3 regions of the Paraglaciecola aestuariivivens genome follow, and region 2 is predicted to be linked to each of the others. Evidence: predicted binding sites of a transcription regulator. Region 2 holds the regulator's gene; each other region holds the start of a gene.
The links. Region 2 encodes sigma-54, which starts transcription at its own class of promoters, with help from an activator protein. Its sites were predicted from a motif close to GTTGGCACGNNNNTNGNNT; they were not measured.
Positions count from the first base shown of each region.

Region 1: a site for sigma-54 is predicted at 2,033-2,051, ahead of ACVCDT_RS08615 (FlgO family outer membrane protein). Genes of this name have one in related genera too.
Region 3: a site for sigma-54 is predicted at 2,591-2,609, ahead of ACVCDT_RS09485 (PEP-CTERM sorting domain-containing protein). Genes of this name have one in related genera too.

Region 1 is NZ_JBRKBA010000004.1:370,957-375,660, reverse strand. It holds gene ACVCDT_RS08630 (dicarboxylate/amino acid:cation symporter) at 1-553, shown strand, start outside; gene ACVCDT_RS08625 (NAD(P)H nitroreductase) at 619-1,170, opposite strand; gene ACVCDT_RS08620 (HvfX family Cu-binding RiPP maturation protein) at 1,230-1,853, opposite strand; gene ACVCDT_RS08615 (FlgO family outer membrane protein) at 2,090-2,710, shown strand; gene ACVCDT_RS08610 (FlgO family outer membrane protein) at 2,720-3,529, shown strand; gene ACVCDT_RS08605 (hypothetical protein) at 3,609-4,704, opposite strand, start outside.
Region 2 is NZ_JBRKBA010000008.1:16,833-21,536, reverse strand. It holds gene ACVCDT_RS12465 (HPr family phosphocarrier protein) at 1-238, opposite strand, end outside; gene rapZ (RNase adapter RapZ) at 242-1,087, opposite strand; gene ptsN (PTS IIA-like nitrogen regulatory protein PtsN) at 1,088-1,531, opposite strand; gene hpf (ribosome hibernation promoting factor) at 1,553-1,840, opposite strand; gene ACVCDT_RS12445 (RNA polymerase factor sigma-54) at 1,866-3,359, opposite strand; gene lptB (LPS export ABC transporter ATP-binding protein) at 3,527-4,252, opposite strand; gene lptA (lipopolysaccharide transport periplasmic protein LptA) at 4,252-4,704, opposite strand, start outside.
Region 3 is NZ_JBRKBA010000005.1:176,329-181,032, forward strand. It holds gene proB (glutamate 5-kinase) at 1-784, shown strand, start outside; gene ACVCDT_RS09480 (glutamate-5-semialdehyde dehydrogenase) at 787-2,028, shown strand; gene ACVCDT_RS09485 (PEP-CTERM sorting domain-containing protein) at 2,649-3,299, shown strand; gene ACVCDT_RS09490 (hypothetical protein) at 4,219-4,704, shown strand, end outside.

The sequences.
Region 1 (4,704 bases), on a different contig from region 2:
CCCGCTAACCTTAATTAGAAAAATGCGAGACGCGGCGATTTTTGCTTTTAGCACCTCAAGCAGTAGCGCGACTTTGCCTGTTACCATGGAAACCGCTATTAAAAAACTAGGGGTAAAACGTTCGGTCGCCTCTTTTACTGTGCCTTTAGGTTCAACCATTAACATGGATGGCACAGCCATTATGCAAGGTGTAGCCACAGTATTTATTGCGCAGGTTTATGCGGTAGATTTAAGTTTAAGCGATTATATGATGGTAATACTTACCGCTACCCTTGCTTCTATAGGTACAGCTGGAGTTCCTGGCGTAGGCTTAATTATGCTAGCCATGGTATTGCAACAAGTTAACTTACCAGTAGAAGGCATAGCCTTGATCATAGGTGTTGACAGATTGTTAGATATGACCCGCACCGCGGTCAATGTAACAGGCGACTGTATGGTAGCTTGCATAGTTGGAAAAAGTGAAAACGAATTAGATGAAGCGGTATTTAATAATCCCGAAGCCGGAATAAAAGATGAAGAAGTAGACTTTGCTCACTTAGATAAAAACAGTTAAATCCAAACAATCCGCAGCTGCTCTAGCTGCGGATTGTCTTTTAGGTATAAACCTCTTGGCAGCAGTTATTGCCAAAACTCAAAAAACTCACTGGTATCGCGTTTAGGCTTTGGCAAAGGTTTAAGCGACGAACTGCCCAAATATAAAAAGCCAACAATTTCATCTTGCTCAGCCAAATCAAAGGCCTGTTTAACCACAGGATCTTGCGCATAACTACCAGTACGCCAAATACCCGCAAAACCTTGGGCTTGAGCCGCCATTTGCATAGCGTGTACCGCACAGGAAGCAGAGGCAACTTGCTCAACCCAAGGTACCTTTTCATGTTCAACATATCGACTAATCACCACTATCACCATAGGCGCCCGTAAAGGTAAATTAGGTGCCCGCTCTATTTCTTTTTCACTTTTATCACTGGCAATGGCGGCTTGTTCGTAAATATCGCCTAAACGTTTTAAGCCATTTTTTTGACATACAACAAACTTCCATGGGGTTAAACAAGCATGGTCTGGGGCCCGCAGTGCCGCTTGCATAATGTTTTCAAGGGCCTCACCTTCTGGGGCTGGGGCTTCGAGTCGCGGTTGAGAGCTACGATTAAGTAATAAATCAAGAGCCTGCATAGGGTCTCCTAGCATTAGAATTTAAAAAAGTTGATAAAATGGCGCGAACGCGCCCTGTGTTAATTTTTGTCGATAAATTTTTTGGCTAAGAAATAATCCACACTAGTGAATTTTCCACCGCCACTAAAAAATAGTGCTAACAGCATAATAAAATAGGTAATGGCAAATTCAATACCATTATTTAGAACAACAAATTGTCCACTAGAAGTTAGCCATTCGTAATTGCCATGTTCTTGCAGTAGCCCTTTAGCCGCCGCTAATTTATCTGGGGCGCTCATTACAGACTGATTCAACATAATGGTGCCGTTAGATAACCAACTATTGGCATCGGCTATGGCTGCCCAACCATTATGCCAATGCACAGTAAACGCTGCCACTAACATAGTGAACATTAACGGCATAGCGATCCAACGGGTAGCTAGGCCCACTATTAATAACGCCCCACCTATTAACTCAACCGAGGTTGCTAACAACGCCATAACGTAAGGAAAAGGCAAGCCTAATCCATAATCACTGTTGCCAAACCAATCCACTATGCCTGCAAAATTTTGGTATTTATTCCAGCCTGCTTGCAACATAACGGGGGCGAGATACAACCTAATGAGCAAAGGCGCCATACCTTCAAAAACTGCGCTTTTGTTTAATGCTTGGTGAAAAGGTAAATAACAATTAACCAGTTTCATGCGTTATCCATATTTAACAAACTGCTAATTAAGAACGCCTATGTTAGCAAAAAGTTTCAGATAGGAAAGACCAATGTTTATTTGCCTAAGCAGATATATTTTTAATGAATTCGCACCTAGCACCAAACTTGCTTTTTGGTCGCTAGACTAAGCTGATGAATGTTTGACCTAAACCGCAAGCTGGCATTTTACTTGCTAAACCCAGTAATAATACAACTTGCCGCAATGTGGATTAAATGCTGAACATCGATTGTAAAAAATATCTGGGCCTGGCTTGCCTTAGCCTATTTAGCCTAAGTTGCAGTCAAACATCGGACTGGGAAGATGACACTCAAGTGCTGTCTGCCCAAGAACCTGCGCCCTACTACAACTCAAACAGTTTACATTGGCATGTTGAAAAACTAACCCGACAACTATTAAACACCTCTGCCACTTTTAATACGGCAAGGCCTGTGGCTGTCGGCACAATATTACCGTCTCACCCCATGGACGGCGAACCCTTGCCACAACACTTAGCCCTTGGCAGTCAAATTCAACAAAGCCTGATGACTTTTGCCACTCAAGCTGGCTTAAAGGTAATTGAATATAAAACCATGCCTTCGATTAAAATTAATCAACAAGGCGATGCCATGTTAAGCCGCAATATAGACGAGCTAAACACCAATATTGCTGCCCACTATTTTTTAACCGGTACCTATACCTTGCAAGAGAACAGCACCTTAGTGAACCTTAGGCTTATACAAGTACCCGACAATATAGTGTTAGCTGCTGCCACCGATTACGTACCAAACGATGTAATGTGGCGCGGGGCTAAAGTAACCCTACAAAACAATTACATCTACCGTAAAGCGAATTAGGAAATCATGATGAAAATGACATTATTAAGTGTGATCATTTGTGCAAGTTTTACTGGTTGTAATATTTTTAATGAAGAACACAGTCAAATTATTGATGCACCTTCCAATCAAGCAAACAATGTAAAAGAACCCCTTTCTTCAAGCGCAGCGTTTCATTATGAATATAAAAATAAGATAGCCAGCTATCAAACTCAGAATGACATGCAAGATCCCTCTTTTCATACTGCACCTAACAATCTTTTAACTAGCTCTAAAACTCATCAATTAGAGCAACAAGCTAAAGTTCCTGCGGCAAAACTAAATATCAATCATTTTGCCCAGGGCCTAATGCAAGACCTAATGTCGAATTTACAATATGTCAATAATACTACGCCTTTAGCTGTGGTTAGTTTTGTAATGTTAGATAGCGACTTTAACCAGTCTAACCTGCTTGGCAATCAAATGGCCGAAAGCTTAATGCATGAAATTCATAAATTTGGGATCCCTGTGATTGATTATAAAACTACTGGTTTTATAAGAGTTACCCCTAATGGCGACTTTGCTTTTAGTAAAGATCATGAAGAGTTAGGAAGCTCATTAGCCGCTCGCTATGTTTTAGGCGGAACCTTAACCCAGCATGCCGAAGGCTACTTAGTGAATGCCAGAATAATTGGCCTAAAATCTAAAGCTGTGGTTGCCTCTGCACAAAGTTTTATTCCTAATAATATTGCTGACAAATTACTTACAAGTGTACCAACTCAGCAAAATACCAAGTTAACTTCAAGCGACAATAGACAAACTACATTGCATGCTGAACACAACATATCTTTAATGCATTAAGTGACTTTGCCCCCTAATCCATCAGCTTTTAAGCAATGTTTCGATACAGCTTAGCATTGCTTTATTTGGTATTTTAAATTTATAAAATTTTACAAGGCGCTAAACTGTGCCTATCTAAATAAATTTCTTCAGACATAGGTAGAAACTCAATGTCACTACCACTTCTAAATAAACTACCTGGCGCAATATCTTTTAGTACCCCATCAGTATATTGTTTAGCTTTACCATTTACTTGCACTAACACTGAGGATTTTTCAAGCAACTTAACTACGCCAAAATAATTTTCGTTATAACTACAAACTGAACTTCCGCTAGAAATAGGTAAATCTCTTACTTTGTCCCAAAATGATGTTGTACTTCTGCTCGAAGTTAAACCTTGCCAGTATCTACTTTCTGGATTGGGAGCTGAAAAATTTAGGCTTTCGATAAACATTTCATCTTGAGTTTTAGCCGTCATTAATAAAATTCCATCATTGTGCGATGGTTGCATATCAATATCAGCGATCTCTGCCGGTACATCACTATCTGTACTGACAATACCGTCATTAAGAACCTGCTCTTTAGATATCCAGCCTAAACTAGGAGTGACGGCATGTTTACTGGCAATAGTTGAGCGACCAAATTTTTGATCTAAAAAGGCTCGGTTATAACGACTTACCTGCTGAGCCACCGGATCAGTAAGAAAAGCCTCAAATGCAGATTTAGACAATACACGGGTGGCATAACTAACAAAATCTTGTGGGGTAGATTTTTGCGTCTTTTGTTCGACTAGGTAATAAAGATAATCACTAAACTGTTCAGGCTGCGAATTGGCTAAAGATTGAATATTTTCATTTAATAAAAAGAGTTTTGCGTAAAAATCGAATAACTGAAACTCATATTGTTTAAGTTGTTTGGCTAGAAAGCTTCCTTCTTCAATGTTGTCGATAGCTTGTGCATCATCGGATTTTTGGGTTTTTATATATTCGGTCAATTGTATACAGGTCTTTTTACACACAAATTTAAAATCAAACTCAGGACGCAATAAGTCTACAGTTGAGGCTTGTTCAGCAAGGTCAAATTTAAACTTGTCTAACTCAAACCTAGGCTGATTACCGCTTTCACCTAACTTAATTTCAGCTGTAATAGTGTAGCCATAAGAAGGTAATTCACTGTCAGCATACTCAGCCATTGCT
Region 2 (4,704 bases):
CTACTGCGTCGAGGGCAGCTTGCGCATCTGCCCCTTCGCTCACTACTTTAACTTCTTTACCTTGATGGCTTTCTAACATCATTAGGCCTAAAACACTGTTTGCTGAAGCTTGTTTGTCGCCTTGATATAAGGTGATTTGAGCGTCAAATTTATTGGTCAATTGAACTAATTGAGTTGCCGCTCGGGCGTGCAGGCCTAGCTTATTGACTATCAAAAGCGTTTTTTCAAATTTAGGCATGAGTTACCTATTTAATTCGCGATGACGTATTTGCACATCGGGATGCGAATCGCTAAAGCTTTTGGCTAAGGTTTCGGCTACATAAACTGAGCGATGTTGGCCGCCTGTACAACCTATGGCAATAGTCACATAACTGCGATTATTACGTTCTAAGTGGGGTAACCAGGTAGATATAAGGTTTTGAATTTGCCAAATAAATTTGGTTACTATGGGTTGTGAGCCTAAAAAGTTTTGCACAGGCGCATCTAAGCCTGTGAGGTGTTTTAGGTCTGGCTCCCAATGTGGATTGGGTAAAAAGCGCCCATCAAATACGTAATCCGCATCTTTAGGTATTCCATGCTTAAAACCAAAAGATTCAAATACCAAAACTAAACGAGAGCTTTTTTTGCCTAATATGCGCTCTCGCACTAATTCGGCTAATTGGTGAACGCTGAGTTGGTCTGTATCTAAGTATAAATCAGCGCGTTCTGCTATAGGGGCCAAAAGTTGGCTTTCAGCATGGATAGCCGCAGATAGTGACTTATTTTGTTTAGATAAAGGATGTAAACGTCGGGTTTCACTAAAGCGTTTAATTAATATGTCATCGCTGGCATCTAAATAGAGTATGGTCATAGTCCAAGTCGATGGCAGGTAATCAAGAATTTCCACTAACTCGTTGGGGTTTTTGGGTAAGTTTCGAACGTCTATGCTGACCGCAACCTGATCGTACTCGTCTACCACTGTATGGGTTAATGTTGGCAATAAATTAACTGGGATGTTGTCTACGCAGTAGTAACCTAAATCTTCTAGTGAGCGCAATACAATGGATTTACCTGAACCAGAACGCCCACTAATAATGATTAATTTCATTTAAATGATAGCCTCAAATAATTCTTGATCGGTTTTTGCCTTACGCATTTTATCTAAGGTCACTTTATTATTTAGCTTAAACGCAATGGCAGACAAAGTGCCTAAATGTTCTGAGGCTTTATTTTCGGGTACTAAAATCGCAAAAAAGACATCTACGGGAGCATTGTCTATAGCGTCGAAATCAATCCCATGCTCAGTGGTTACCACTATAGCTAGCACTTTTTCTAAATCGCGTAAACGCCCATGAGGTAGCGCAATACCATTGCCAATACCCGTACTGCCCATTTTTTCGCGGCATATCAAACTGGCTAAAATAGTGGCTTGATCTATGTCAATCAAATGCTGGTTGGCAATTTGACTAATCAATTCGAGCACTTTCTTTTTGCTGCTACCTTGAACTGCACATATAGTGCAGTCAGGGTGCAGAATATCTTTTATTTCCATTGCGATTCTAATGGTTGGGGGTTAATGGCGTTTAACTTTTTCCTTGTGCTTTATCACTTGTCGGTCAAGTTTATCGATTAAAGCATCAATGGCGGCATACATATCGGTATGTTCGGATGTGGCAAAAACTTCAGTGCCGCTAAGGTGTAATGTGGCTTCGGCTTTTTGATTCAACTTTTCTACATTTAAAATGACATAAACATTGTTAATGGCATCGTAGTGTCGTTCTAATTTAGTAAATTTTGTGTCTACGTAGTCTCTTAAAGAATCTGTAATATCTACATGATGACCGGTCAGGTTAATTTGCATATCGCCTTCTCCTTCTTCAATCCGCCTATAGTAGGCTCTTACGTTGGTTTGACGGTGGGATCATTAAAGACTCCCGATATTTTGCTATTGTACGCCGTGCCACTTTAATGCCTTGGTCGGCTAACAATTGGGCAATCTTACTATCACTTAATGGTTTACTTGGTTTTTCGGCTGCTACCAGCTTTTTAATTAAAGCTCGAATAGCAGTAGACGAACATTCGCCTCCAGTTTCAGTGGCAACATGACTAGAGAAGAAATATTTTAGTTCAAAAATCCCTCTAGGTGTGTGCATATACTTCTGGGTTGTTACTCGGCTGATTGTAGACTCATGCATATCTACCATTTCAGCCACATCATTGAGTACCATAGGCTTCATCATTTCTGGCCCATGTTCAAAAAAGCCCATTTGTTGTTGCACTATGCAGTTTGACACTTTTAATAAGGTTTCGTTTCGACTTTCGACACTTTTTATAAACCACTTAGCTTCTTGTAAATGCGAACGAATAAACTGGCTGTCAGAGGCGTTTTTTAAGCCCTTGCTCATAGCCGCATATTGTTGGTTTACATTGAGCTTGGGTAAGCTGTCGGGGTTAAGCTCTACTGTCCAGCGGCCATTCTTTTTAGACACAGACACATCTGGGATCACGTATTCAGATTCACCCGTGACTATAGCTGTGCCAGGTCTAGGGTTAAGGCTTTGCAGTAAACGCATAACTTCGCGTAACTCGTCTTCTTTTAGACGAGTTTTGCGCATTAAGGTACGGTAGTCTTTACTGCCAATTAAATCGCAATATTCAGTGATTAACATCTTGGCTTCTTCTAACCAAGGGGTATCGGGAGCAAATTGTTTAAGTTGAATTAATAAACACTCTTGGGCACTGCGAGCGCCAGAGCCAACAGGATCAAACATTTGAATGCGCTTGAGCACCACTTCTACTTCATCTAACTCTATTTCTTCATCATCCATGCTAGCCAGCACTTCTTCGGTACTGATAGTTAAGTAACCAGCTTCGTCAATAGAGTCAATAATAGCCATAGCAATGGCGGCGTCTGTTTCGCTAAAATGGGTGAGACGCATCTGCCATAATAAATGGTCTTGAATATTGTCTGTGGTTTCACCCTGAAAAACTTGGTCGTCATCGCCTGCTGAGCCGGCGCTGGTCATAGATGAAGGCGCAGAAGAGGCACTCAGATATTCATCCCAAGTGCTGTCTAGAGGTAAATCTTCGGGAATATCGTTATTTTGCAGGGCATCACCGGTTTCAACGCTGTCGGCGCTGACTTCTTTTTGTGAATTGCTCTCGTCTTTTGCATCGGCGCTGTGATTGGTTTCTAGGGCTTTTTCGTCACTAGCATTGTCTTGCTGCTCATCTATTTCTAACAATGGATTAGAATCAAGGGCCTCTTGAATTTCAGTTTGTAAATCCAAGGTTGATAACTGCAACAGCTTAATCGCCTGTTGCAGCTGCGGAGTCATAGTGAGTTGTTGGCTAAATTTTAACTGTAAAGAGGGTTTCATTTACTTCTTATGCTTAGTCTGTTGTTGTTATCAGCCGAGTTACACTCTTGATTTGCGACATTTTGCTGGCTAAGTTGGATTTCTTCATATCTATCAGTTGATTATGGGTTGAATCCAGTTTAGGTCAAGGATAAAAATTCGTAAATTAAGAGTCATGAATAGCTTAACTATAGCCTGAATTGTTCACCTAGGTATACATCTCTTACACGTTGATCACTTAAAACTTCTTCGGCAGTGCCAGAAGCTATGAGTTCACCATGACTGACTATGTAAGCTTTTTCACAAACGTCTAGGGTTTCTCTGACATTGTGGTCAGTAATTAACACACCTAAACCGCGATCTCGCAAGTGCTGAATAATCTTTTTAATGTCGTTTACCGAGATAGGATCGACTCCCGCAAAGGGTTCATCTAATAATATAAATTCTGGGTCGGCAGCTAAGGCGCGGGCAATTTCAACTCTTCGCCGCTCACCGCCAGATAAGCTCATACCTAAGCTATTGCGAATATGGTTTATATTGAATTCGTCTAAAAGTGAATCAGCTTGTTGCTCTCTTTGTTCGGTCGAAAGCTCTTTGCGCGTTTGTAAAATAGCCATTAAGTTTTGATGTACAGTCAGCTTTCTAAAAATAGAGGCTTCTTGAGGTAAGTAACCTATGCCTTGTCTGGCACGCACATGCATAGGTTGTAAAGTTAAGGCTTGTTGATCAATAAAAATATCGCCTTTATCTAAAGGCACTAAGCCAACAATCATATAAAATGTGGTGGTTTTTCCCGCACCATTAGGGCCTAGCAGTCCTACTATTTGCCCAGTAGACACCTCTAAACTTACATCCCGCACTACCTGGCGTGATTTATAAGATTTAGCCAAATGTTGAGCTTTTAAAACGGCCATTAAGGTTGGTTTTCCTGTGTTTTAGCTTCTGGCGTCTTAGTGACTGGCTGAAAAGTCGTGATTACCCGACCGCTTTCTTGATCACTGCCCTGAGCAATAATTTGTTCTAATTCCATATTAAACTTTATGGATTTGCCTTTAACACTGCTGGAGTTTTGGGTGATATGGGCATTGCCTTCTAAGCTAAGTGAACGACTATCTCTGTGATATTCAATTCTATCCGCGCTGGCGGTTACTGTACTGCCATCTTCTTGTTTTTGTGAATAGGTTGCAGGGTTGCCTGTTGCAATAAAAATTTCTTTGCCTTCGCCTTTGCTAGCATCAATTTCTAACGCGTCAGCTTTAACTTCTAACGAACCTTGTTTGATCACCACATTGCCTTCGTAAGTGGCTTTTTTGGCAATGCCATCAGCGTTTTGATATTGCGAAGCTAATTCAATCTTTTTACTAAA
Region 3 (4,704 bases), on a different contig from region 2:
TTATGTGAGTGTTAAAAATACTATCAATAGTTTACTAGAACATGGGGTATTACCCATAGTGAACGAAAACGACACTATAGTTACCGACCATAAAATCAAGGTTGGCGATAATGATAATTTATCTGCCATAGTGGCCGCTGCGGCAGATGCCGACGCTTTGATTATATGTTCAGATATTGATGGTTTGTACAACAAAAACCCGCACAAGCATGACGATGCCGTGCTATTACCAGAAGTGCATGAAATTACTGAAGAAACCTATGCCATGGCCGACGGCGCAACCAGTTCAGTAGGCACAGGCGGTATGCAAACCAAAGTAGAAGCCGCCGAAAAAGCCACCTCACATGGTATTGATACCTACATAGTGAATGGCTTTACTGAGTTGTCTTTCAACATGCTATTACAAGGTAAAAATCCAGGTACCTTGTTTTCCTCACACGCTCAACCTATGCACGAACACTTGCATTGGATGACCCATACGTCTACCGCGCAGGGCGAAGTGATAGTAGAAGACGATTTTGCTGGAAAGTTAGATGCAACAGCCCAAAATGATCAGTTAACTAGCGATGACCTGATTGATGTAAAAGGTGAGTTTGCAGTAGGTGACACCATTTTAGTGCGTAAGCACGATGGCACAGAGTTAGCAAAGGCAACATCAAATTACAGTAGCTGCTTACTTAATTTTATAACCAGTCAAGACGACAAAGAGTTTGCCAACGAATTTCAGCAGCAAACCGGCCCCATTATTTCAGACAAAAACATCGCTATGTTAGAGGACCATTAAAAATGATTAAAGCATTAACTCAAGGTGCAGTAAAAGCTGCCAAAACTTTAGCGATTTTAGATGAAGCTAAAAAAAATCAAGTATTAAACGCTATGGCCAAGGCTTTGCGTGATAATCAACAGGCGATACTAAGCGCCAATGAGCAAGACTTATCTCAAGCCAAGGCAAACCAATTAAATGCCTCTATGATCGACCGTTTAACTTTAAACCAAGAGCGCATTGAGAGTATGGCAGCAGGCATCGAAGTGATTGCCCAGTTAGATGATCCAGTGGGTGCAGAGCGTATTGTTAGCGAACGTCCAAATGGCTTACAAATTCGTAAGATGCGTGTACCACTAGGGGTAGTTTGTATGATTTACGAAGCGCGCCCTAATGTTACCGCAGATGCAGGCGCCTTATGTTTCAAATCAGGTAATGCAGTGATATTGCGTGGTGGTAAAGAAGCGCTAACCTCTAGCCTAGCCATTGCAAAAATATTGCAAGACGTATTAGTTAGCTTTGAATTACCAGCTGAACTGATCACAGTAGTGCCTGATCCTAGCCGCGACCTAATGCTTGAATTAATGCAACAACGCGACAGCATAGACGTGATCATCCCACGCGGTGGCGAAGGCCTAATTAACTTTGTTACCGATAACAGTAAAGTGCCGGTTATTCAGCACTACAAAGGTGTGTGTCACTTGTATATCGACAAAGATGCCGACCTAGAAGTGGCGATGAACTTGTTAGTTAACGGTAAAACTCAACGCACAGGTGTGTGTAACGCTATTGAAGGCTTGTTAGTTGATAAAGCTATTGCCGCCGAGTTTTTACCTAAAGTAGCCAGCAAGCTTAAAGAAAAACAAGTAACAGTAAATGCCTGTGACGGCGCCCATCAATACTTTGAAAACGCAAATAAACTAGCGGTAGAAGACTTTGGTCAAGAATACTTAGACTTAGAAATTGCCGTACGTGTAGTAGATGGCATAGATGGGGCAATGGAGCACATCGACCGTTTTGGTAGTCATCACACAGAAGTGATTTGCACTAAAAACGAAGTCACCGCCAGACGTTTCCAACGCTCTGTGGATGCCTCGGTAGTCATGGTGAACGCCTCATCACGTTTTTCTGATGGCAGCGAGTTAGGTTTAGGTGCTGAAATAGGTATCGCTACCACTAAGTTACACGCCTACGGCCCAATGGGCTTAGAGTCACTGACTACTGAAAAATACTTAGTAATGGGTGAAGGGCAAGTACGCGCTTAAGCTTTTTACTTTTATTAAAAGCGATATAGGGTTGGTGTAATGCCAATGCTGTATCGCTTTTTGTGTTTATGCAGTTTGGGTTTTCTTAACAGTTAGGTGGCAAAAAACGTCATTCCCAACTCGATTGGGAATCTCTGCTTAGTGCCATTTGCGGATCGTCAGGATTTTTTACACTATTGAAGCTCTCTGATGTAAGCAGACGATCACAGCATTGAGGTTGTATTGGATGTTTGTGCTAATTGCAGTCATAGCCGAATCAACCAATGAACGGTTCTAGCTTGCAGGCTGCAGACCTTGAGCAAGTCACTATTGAACATGCTCTTTTACACTTAGCGGATGGTTGAGGTCGTCGCACCAAGATATAAATCTACACCAAATTAAACTGTCAGTTTTTTTGCACTATTTGAGCCAATCCAATTTCAGGCGTTTTGCACCACACGCCCTATGTGTAATCACTTATATAATAACAAAGGTGCACTTTAAGTGTCAGCTTTATATACAATTTGCGTCTTTTGAAACCTCGTTCATTTTTTAACCGCTTGTTATTAATGCATTTTAATTTTTTGGCATGAGATTCGCTTTGATTTTTTTGAATCTAAATCAAACTAAGGTAAATATCTATGAAAATAGCAATAACTCTAATGGTCCTAACTTTCGGAGTCTATTCAGCTCAGTCGTTTGCAACCGTAATTTTCAGTCAAGACTTCGAGACAGGCCTTGGTGCTAACGAATGGATAACTAGGACTTCACAAAATTTTGGAGTTTCAAACGTTGCCAATCTTGGTAACGGAACCTTTGGAATTGGACATTTCTCGACCAATTATTCAAATAACGCGCAAGATTTCTATAACTTATCTTTAGATCTTACTGGTTATCAAAATACACAAATTGCGTTCGATTTCGCTGCAGAAGTTGAATCTGGCTTTGATAATTTTGGTTGGCTGGCTACTGGAGGTGTGAGTTTGCCTATTATATCTGGCACTCCACATACTGGGGGGTCGGGGCATGTACCTCCTTTTTTTGGGGCGACTGGTGTATGGTGGGGGACTGTGAGTGGCAGTTCCGTGGCTAGTTTACAAACATTTGATAACGGCTTGGTAAATATTAGATTTGGACTTGGTACGGACAGTTCTGTCACAAGGCAAGGGATTTTTCTAGATAATATTGTTGTATCTGGCGATAGAATTTCTGCCATACCAGAACCTGCCACAGTTGCTCTTCTCGGTCTTGGGCTTGCTGGTTTAGGCTTTTCGCGCCGCAAAAAATCGTAACTACAACTATTACAAAATACCTAGGCCTAAGCCTTGGTATTTTGTTTATGTCATTTGAGCCTTTCAGTTAAATTAATTCATGCTCATCAACTTTGAATTTAATTTATAGCAAGCTCTCTGCGCTAAAATTGGGTTGGTTAAAGGATAAAATTAGAGTGACCAAAAATTGCTTTTTGGATTATTAGACAACTACCACGAATAGCCGGAAATGTTTAGATTATCAGCTAGGCTTAAAACCAACAAAATTTTTTGGTCAGCTATCAGGCATTTTTTGAATTTAGCTAAGATTAATCAACGGCTCCTAAAAGGTTATGCTTACCAGTCGTAATTAATTCAATCGTATGACCGATAATCGCTCATTCCAGAGGTAGAAGCCATTAGCTTGGGCTTTGAAGGGAGTCAAATAGCAGTTTGTGCCATAAGCGGACCGTCGCAAGACGAAGGTTGGAATTAATAGAACGAGACCGTCAGAATTCTTTACCTATACGATCTGAAACTACGGGGTAGGGCGGTCAATTATACGAAATTCATTCACTAGGCTAAATACGCTAGAAAGCAAATTAAATAAAACTCTACATGTTTTGTGGGTTGAAATTTAAGCGAAATTATTTTGAACCAAATTGATTCGAATTACGAAAGTGAGTCGTTAGTTTTTTATAACTCTTAATTTTATAAAATTATAACTTTATAACCTATTAATATTAATGTAGTGTGTGTACACCACTATGCACAGTATCAAATGACTTTAAATGTTTGATAGAACTGTAATGGATGTATGAGTAAAGAGCTCGTTTAGTGCATGAATTTTAACAGAGACAAATTTTGCGCTTCTTGAGTGAAGTTGAGAAAACGTGCCTAGCCTAAATAGAATTTTTTGGGAGGGAAAACCGTAAGAATAGAGCAATCTCTTAGGAAGTAAATGATGTCTAGGTCCCCAAATAAAAAGAGTAGTACAGAAAGACCCCTTCAATTCAAAAAGCGCCCTGTAACCCAACTTATGACACTCACGTTGTCATTGGTCGGATATGGTGCGTTTAGCCATCGGGCCCATGGCTATGCTTCGTTTAAAGCACCGCCGAGCGTCGCTTTAGACTGTGATAGTACAGACAAAATATTAGTTGGAATTGCTAATGATGTTGTCGTTGGAATGGCTAATGATGTTTCTTGTACGCGCAATTTTTTAACCATTAGAAATACCTATTATGATGGTTTTTATAGGACTGCTTTAAAAACAACAGGCGAACTTTACAACTTTAACACCCTTAACATCCTTCGTCATATGGGTATCTATGATGGTGGCAGCTTATTTAACTTTGGAGAGCTGAACAATTACGTTCGTTGGACGAACAGCACTTATGGCAGCCTATTTAGCTATGGTGATCTGAACAACAATGGAACATTTTTT